Regions from separate parts of the Undibacterium sp. Di26W genome, predicted to be linked through region 2. Evidence: riboswitches for the same ligand, from Rfam matches in the RefSeq annotation. Region 2 holds a riboswitch; the other holds the start of a gene.

Evidence for each region. A riboswitch is a leader RNA that binds a small molecule or an ion and turns the genes downstream of it on or off. The one in region 2 is predicted to bind cobalamin.
Region 1: another riboswitch for cobalamin. It lies ahead of ACO0LM_RS18045 (TonB-dependent receptor domain-containing protein); the one in region 2 lies ahead of ACO0LM_RS05520 (CoA-acylating methylmalonate-semialdehyde dehydrogenase).

What each region holds. Positions count from the first base shown of each region.
Region 1 is NZ_JBMPOR010000016.1:35,636-39,341, forward strand. Features, by position in the region: gene ACO0LM_RS18045 (TonB-dependent receptor domain-containing protein) at 1-1,453, opposite strand, end outside; cobalamin riboswitch at 1,760-2,015, opposite strand; gene ACO0LM_RS18050 (PilZ domain-containing protein) at 2,131-2,475, opposite strand; gene ACO0LM_RS18055 (histidine phosphatase family protein) at 2,538-3,086, opposite strand; gene ACO0LM_RS18060 (adenosylcobinamide-GDP ribazoletransferase) at 3,088-3,706, opposite strand, start outside.
Region 2 is NZ_JBMPOR010000003.1:256,847-260,552, forward strand. Features, by position in the region: gene ACO0LM_RS05515 (acyl-CoA dehydrogenase family protein) at 1-64, opposite strand, end outside; gene ACO0LM_RS05520 (CoA-acylating methylmalonate-semialdehyde dehydrogenase) at 75-1,586, opposite strand; cobalamin riboswitch at 1,872-2,092, opposite strand; gene fumC (class II fumarate hydratase) at 2,344-3,706, shown strand, end outside.

The sequences.
Region 1 (3,706 bases), on a different contig from region 2:
GCGTGTTTGGGCAATAAGCTTTACCTTGTGGATCGTTACCAGAAACATAGACCAACAAGTCCGTTGCCTTGTTCTGATAATACACAGCGCTCAACTGCGTATCACCCTGTTCAAAATACACACCGATTTCTGCGTTTTTTGCTTTTTCTGGTTTGTTGCTGGCAACGCCATAACCAGGGTAATACAGTTCATTGAAAGTTGGTGCGCGGAAGCTGGTGCCATAGCTGGCATTGACGCGCAGCGCATCAGTGAAACGATAACCGTAAGCGACGCTGCCCGTGGTATTGGAACCATATTGCGAGCTGCGGTCGTTGCGGATGCTGGCGCTGGCCAGATGCGCATCTTGCTTGAACACATAAGATGCGGCAAAAGAATTCGTCGTGCGTTTCGCGCCGTTGATGCCCTCCGTGGCCAAGCCTGAAGAAACAGAATCAACATTTTCCTCACGCGTTTCAGCGATCAGTTGCAATACGTCTTTACCGATACGGATATCGTTCTGGAAGCTGACACTGTTCTGACGTGTATCGATCTGGCTGGTGCCAAAGCCTGTGCTGAAACCCTTGTCAGCCGTTTCTGCATATTGCAGCGATGCAGACCAGTCATCAGTGAACTTGCCACGGCCAAAGATGGCGATGGTTTCCAGCGTGCCAATATTGTGGTCATCTTTTGCTGCACCGGAATCATACTGTGCGTCATTGCGGCTGCGCAAAACACTGGCACCCAGTTCATAACCCTTGCTGATTTCCCATACCAGGCGGCCATTGAAACTATCCATCTTGTAGCCATCTTTGTCAGCGTTATAACTGGAACCGACTCCGGGTTTGGTGGCAGAGAAACCATCACTCTCTTCATGCCCCGCGTTCAGGCTGAGGCTGAGATTACTGGCAACAGAACCGAAAAAACCTGCCTGTAATTTGCGTGTGCCATAGCTGCCCAAACCAGCCGATACGGTAGGTGTGATAACGCCCGTGCCCTTTTTAGTAAATATCTGTATCACACCGCCCATGGCATCCGCGCCATACAGGCTGGACAGAGGGCCGTACACGACTTCGATACGGTCGATCTGTGACAGCGGGATGGAAGACCAGGTAGCGCCACCAGTCGTGGACGAACCGATGCGTACGCCATCAATCAACACCACGTTTTGTGCGTTATTACCGCCACGCATGAAAACGGAAGCTGTCGTACCAGGACCACCATTGCGGGTAATTTCTATGCCGCGCTGTTGCTGCAACAGGTCAACGATGGAAGCCGCGCCGGATTTGGCGATGTCTTCCGCAGTGATGACGACATTGTCAGCCAGCACATCTTTGGCGGCTTGCGCCTGACGGCCAGCGGTAATGACCACGCTGGAAGCAGCGCCAACTGCAGCAGTTTGTGCAAAGACGGTAGAAGACGGGAATGCAGCGGCCAAGGCCAGGCTGAGGGCGAGCGGTTTGAATACAGATGTCATGATTTTCAGAAAAAATAAAACATGCAGCCGACGTCCCCGCAGGCTGCAATGGAAAAAGCAATAGGAATATCGGTATCGTCAGCGCCTGTGGCCTGATTAAGAACCTGTTTCCGATCTTACTGCGCGTGCGTGATCGAGGCTCATGCGCTGCTCAAAATGCTCATGTACTAGAAGTACATTCCGCTTTTTGCGCTGCGCTTTTGTTACCCTTACCCCGCTGACGCTCGCTCGCTACAGATCGTAAACATGTTCTCAGAAGCGGACGCAGCGTTCTGCGTCAGGTGCTCACGAAATTTCCCCGTCCGTATTACTTCACTTATTCTGGCCGGTATCCGGGCTGACAAGTATCACCATCTGACCTTCCCATGCACATAGCACAGTGGTATTGGAAAATGGCTGGCTACAAATCTGAATTTTAAGAAACAAGCATTCAGTTTTTTTGCAGCAACTTGTACACCGTTGCGGGGGCAGCATACGTTTGCCTAGCGTAGCTAAGCGTCGTGTTTCCCGTTTAACCGCAGATATGAACATATCCGCGAGCACCAAAACCCCGCCATTCTATAGACAGACGGGGGTAGCCGCAAGTTCAGGGGGTTTAAAAACTGAGGTAGATCAGTATATTAACTTATTGAAAACAAAGCAGATTTGACTTGCCAACATTGTCCGGCCACCCGATTTCAGGCCAGATGCGCAGTTTTGGATATCCAGGCAACAACAAGTTGCGCATGCAATTCAGACATTTCCGATAACAGCATGCCAACGTTGTAACTGTCACCGCTGAGAATGGCATGCCTGACCGTGCCCTTGCAACTAACCTTATAGATCTCGGCTTCTTGCACAATACCGGGGATTTCTATCATCATCGGATAATTGCGCTGGGGAATCAGGCTTTCAGGCGACTGCAAAAGCACACCCTCTGCCGATATATTGATCACCCGGGTGAAGATCAATCTGCCATCCGGCATTTTGATACCAGAGCGCCAGGTGACGGTGACACGGGGTGATTTTCTGAGTTCTATCATGCGATGGCTATGCCTGGTGCGCTGATGGCTTTACTGTCGGTCTTGCGTAAATACTATCTGTATTATTTGTCAAACACCAGTATTTCTGTAAATTCACCAAAGCTAAGGCTGAGGTTTTGTGTACAAACCAGTTGCGCCAGTTCATCTGCGGCCATGCCATCCTGCCAGACCAGCAGCATGCGCATGATGCCGGCATGCGCCACCACCAGCGCTTCCGGCAATTGCATCTGACGCAGATCAGCCAGCCAGGCAATCACCCGCTGCGCCACATCCTGCGCCGATTCACCGGCACCGGGGCGATAGGTCGCCGGGGCTGCTGCCCATGCATCAATCTCGGTGCGTGGGATGGCATCCCAGGCGCATAGTTCCCATGCACCAAAATGCATTTCCATCAGGCGCGGGTCGAGTTGTGGCTGCGCATGCAAGGCTTGCGCCAGCAAGGCACAGCGTTGCAAGGGGCTGGAAAATACTGGTATGCCGACGGCCAATTTCTGGCGTATCTTCGCTGCGAGTATCTGGCAATCGGCAGCCCGCACCGGCACATCGGCCTGCCCATAGCACAGACCATCGGCAATCTGTGGTTTGGTATGCCGCAGCAAATGCAGTCGCATGTCAGTGCACCTGAAAAGCCAGCAAACCCAGATAGATGCCGACTTCTGCCACCTGCTGCGTGGCACCCAGGCAATCACCGGTAAAGCCATTGATACGGCGCTGGAACATGCGCGCCATGCGCCAGGTCAGCAAAACGATCAAAACAAGTGAGGTCAGTAATGAGGCGGGCTGGAATGGAAAGTAGACCAGCAACCAGGCCGCAGGCAAGCATACGGTCAGGCAGGCAATCAGGAATTCACCAGAACGCATTTCCTGCGCCAGTGGCTTGGCCTTGCCTTCATGCCGTGCATAGTGCATGCGCCAGATCAGGCTGCATGATGCCAGGCGCGACATGGGGTGGGCCAGCAACAAGGCCGGCACGGTCATCTGCGCAGGCAGGCTGATCAGCAATGCCAGCTTCAACGCCAGCATCAGCAGGATACCAATGGCACCATAGGCACCCACGCGTGAATCCTTCATGATGTCCAGCACGCGCTCTGGCGTCATACCACCACCAAAACCATCGCAGACATCGGCAAAACCATCTTCATGGAAGGCACCAGTCAGCAAGATACCGGCAATCGTGGACAACACAACCGCCACCGCATGCGGCCATAACTCGGCCGCGCCAGCGTACACG
Region 2 (3,706 bases):
GGGCGGCGAAGTTGCGGGCAGATTGCTGGTAGGCGCGCTGGTCTTCATTCAATTCGAAGTCCATGGCCATCTCCTTATTTTAAAGAGATGGTGGTATTCACCTTGCCCGCACTGACGCTGTCATCAAACCAGCGTGCCGTGATGGTTTTGGTCTGGGTATAAAACTGTATGACTTGCTTGCCATATGGCCCCAGGTCACCGAGCTTGGATGCACGCGAACCGGTGAAAGAAAACAGTGGCACTGGCACAGGAATAGGCACATTGATACCGATCTGGCCGACATCAATATCTTCTTCAAAAGTGCGTGCCGCTGCACCAGACTGGGTGAACAGTGCCGTGCCATTGCCGTTAGGGTTGGCATTGATGATGGCGATGGCATCAGCCAGCGTATCTGCCTGCATGATGCATAGCACAGGGCCAAAGATTTCTTCTTCATACACACGCATGCCGGGCTTGACGCCGGTGAAGACGGTAGGGCCAACGAAGTTGCCATGTTCATAGCCTGGCACTTGCGGTGCACGGCCATCCAGCACCAGATTGGCACCTTCGGCAATACCTTGTGCGATCAGGTTTTCTACCCTTTCTTTGGCGGTGCAGGAAATGACTGGACCGATGTCGGTATTGGCTTCTGCACCGGCATTTATTTTGAGGCTGCGTGCACGATCCAGCAAGTCTGGCACCCACTGGTTTGCTTCACCCACCAGGATGACCACGGACAGCGCCATGCACCGCTGGCCAGCCGCACCAAAGGCCGCACCGGCGAGGTTGTTCAGGGTTTGTTCTTTATTTGCATCCGGCAAGACGATGGCGTGGTTCTTGGCACCCATCATGCATTGCGCACGCTTGCCCGCCAGGGTGGCGCGCTGATACACATGCGTGCCTACGCGGGTAGAGCCGACAAAGGACACCGCCTTGATATCCGGATGATCGCAAATCGCATTGACGATATCTTCGCCACCGTGCACGACATTTAATACGCCAGGTGGCATACCTGCCTGCATGGCCAGCTCAGCCAGGCGCATGGTGACCATGGGGTCTTGCTCGGATGGTTTCAGGATGAAGGTATTGCCACAGGCAATCGCCATCGGGAACATCCACAGCGGTATCATGGCTGGGAAGTTGAATGGGGTGATGCCAGCGCAAACGCCTAGCGGCTGGTTCAGGGTATAGGTATCGACGCCGCTGGCGACGTTGTTGGCGATTTCGCCCATTTGCAGGTTGCCGATATTGGCGGCATGCTCGACCACTTCCAAACCACGGAAGATGTCACCTTCGGCATCGGCCAGGGTCTTGCCCTGTTCGGCCGTCAGCAGTGCAGCCAGTTCGGCCATGTTTTCGCGTATCAGTTGCTGGTATTTCAGGAAGATGCGGGCGCGGGTGCCTATTGCGGTCTTGCGCCAGGTCTTGAAAGCAGCCTTGGCAGCATCGACTGCGGCCTGCATTTCATCCGGCGTGGTGAAGGGAACATGGGCCAGCACCTGTTGCGTGGCCGGGTTGATCACATTGCGCCACTGCGTGGTTTTGGATTCAAGCAGTTCGCCATTGATCAGCAGTTTGACCTTGGGAACCTGGGTAAGAGTAGTCATGATGCTTTCCTGAACCTTCCTGATTATGCACGGACAGACGGCGGGCTTTGCCCGCAACAACAGCCGCACTGATGCCTGAAAACAGGGTAGCCACTGTGTGCAGAAACCTGCCGCAGCAACTGTCCTGGCCATGGGCGCACGTAGTGAAAACGCACACCCGCCACGCACCTTCCGTACGTGACCAGACCTTGGGAAAAAACAGTAAAGAGCAATGTTGAATACACGCACCTGCCCGCCATGATGACGGGCCCATGCAGCGTTTCAAACACAGCCTTCCGCAGTGTTTTTCTCAGCGATCAACAGGCCGGTATCCGGGCTTGCAAGTCTTGTTACATCGCCTTCCCAGTCATGCATGACCAGTGGCGTGGTTGATGTAACCGCACTCGCTTACCGTTGCGGAGGCAGCAGGGGCTTTGGCACTGGCTTCGAATAGACCAGCGACGACCACTTTCCCGTTTAACACGGCCCAAGAGCTTGGGCTGTGCACCTGTTATTTTTAGAATAGCATAAGACTTGACGTTTACGTAAACGTTAATCGATATGAATGGATGAAAAAAATTCAGCACACTTGGATTTGGGCAATTTGTATAAAGTTGCCAATGAGTAAAAAGCAAACTTGGTCCAGATTGCGTATCATGATAGCCATTGGTGCTTGCCAACATCTGGTAAGCACAGTCTGTCCAGCGCACTATACCGATATCTGATCAGTGAAAGATGCGAGGTATGACATGGCGTGCCATCAACCAGGAAAACAGCAATGACCAGCAAACCTAGCCAAGACAATACCGACAACAGGATGGAACGCGATACCTTTGGTGAAATCGCCGTACCTGCAAAAGCATTATGGGGTGCACAAACCCAGCGTTCACTGCATCACTTTGCCATCTCTACAGAAAAGATGCCGGATGCGCTGGTGCTGGCACTGGCACGTGTGAAGCGCAGTTGTGCCATCGTGAACCGTGACCTTGGTTTGCTGGATGCCAGATTCGCCGATGCCATCGTCAGCGCTGCTGACGAGGTGCTGGCTGGCGCGCATCCGCATGCCTTCCCGCTGTCGGTGTGGCAGACCGGTTCCGGCACACAAAGCAATATGAACATGAATGAAGTGCTGGCCAATCGCGCTTCTGAATTATTGGGTGGTAGCCGTGGCATGAGTCGCCTGGTGCATCCGAATGATCAGGTGAATATGGGGCAATCATCGAATGACGTCTTTCCCACCGCCATGTATGTGGCAGCCTGCCTGACGGTAACGCAGTCACTGTTGCCAGCGCTGCAGCAACTGCGCACTTCGCTGACCGCCAAGGTGGCAGAATTTGCCGACATCGTTAAAATTGGCCGCACCCATTTACAGGATGCGACACCGTTGACACTGGGGCAGGAAGTCTCTGGCTGGGTGGCACAACTGGCCCATGCAGAACAGGCCATCAGCCTTACTTTGCCGGCTTTGCAGGAACTGGCCATCGGCGGCACGGCCGTTGGTACCGGCCTGAATACCCATGCAGAATTTGGTCAGCGCGTTGCCGCCAGCCTGGCGCAAGACACAGGCATAAGCTTTGTCGCCGCCCCCAATCGTTTTGCCGCACTGGCTGCCCACGATGCCATGGTCAGTTCGCACGGTGCATTGAAGACGCTGGCGGTGGCCTTGATGAAAATCGCCAATGACATACGCTGGCTGGCTTCTGGCCCCCGTTCTGGCCTGGGTGAATTGCAGATACCGGAAAACGAACCCGGCAGTTCCATCATGCCGGGCAAGGTCAATCCTACCCAGTGCGAAGCGGTGACCATGGTGTGTTGCCAGGTCATGGGCAATGATGTGGCCCTTAGCATAGGTGGTGCTGCAGGTAATTTTGAATTGAATGTATTCAAGCCGCTTATCGTGCACAATTTCTTGCAGAGTACCCGTCTGCTGACGGATGCCATGTCCAGCCTGGATCAGCATTGCGTGCAGGGCATGCAAGCGAATCGCCAGCGCATCACTGAGCTATTGAATAATTCACTGATGCTGGTGACGGCGCTCAACCCACATATAGGCTATGACAAATCGGCGGCAATCGCCAAATACGCGCATCATCACCAGACCACCTTGCGTGAAGCGGCATTGACGCTGGGTCACGTCACGG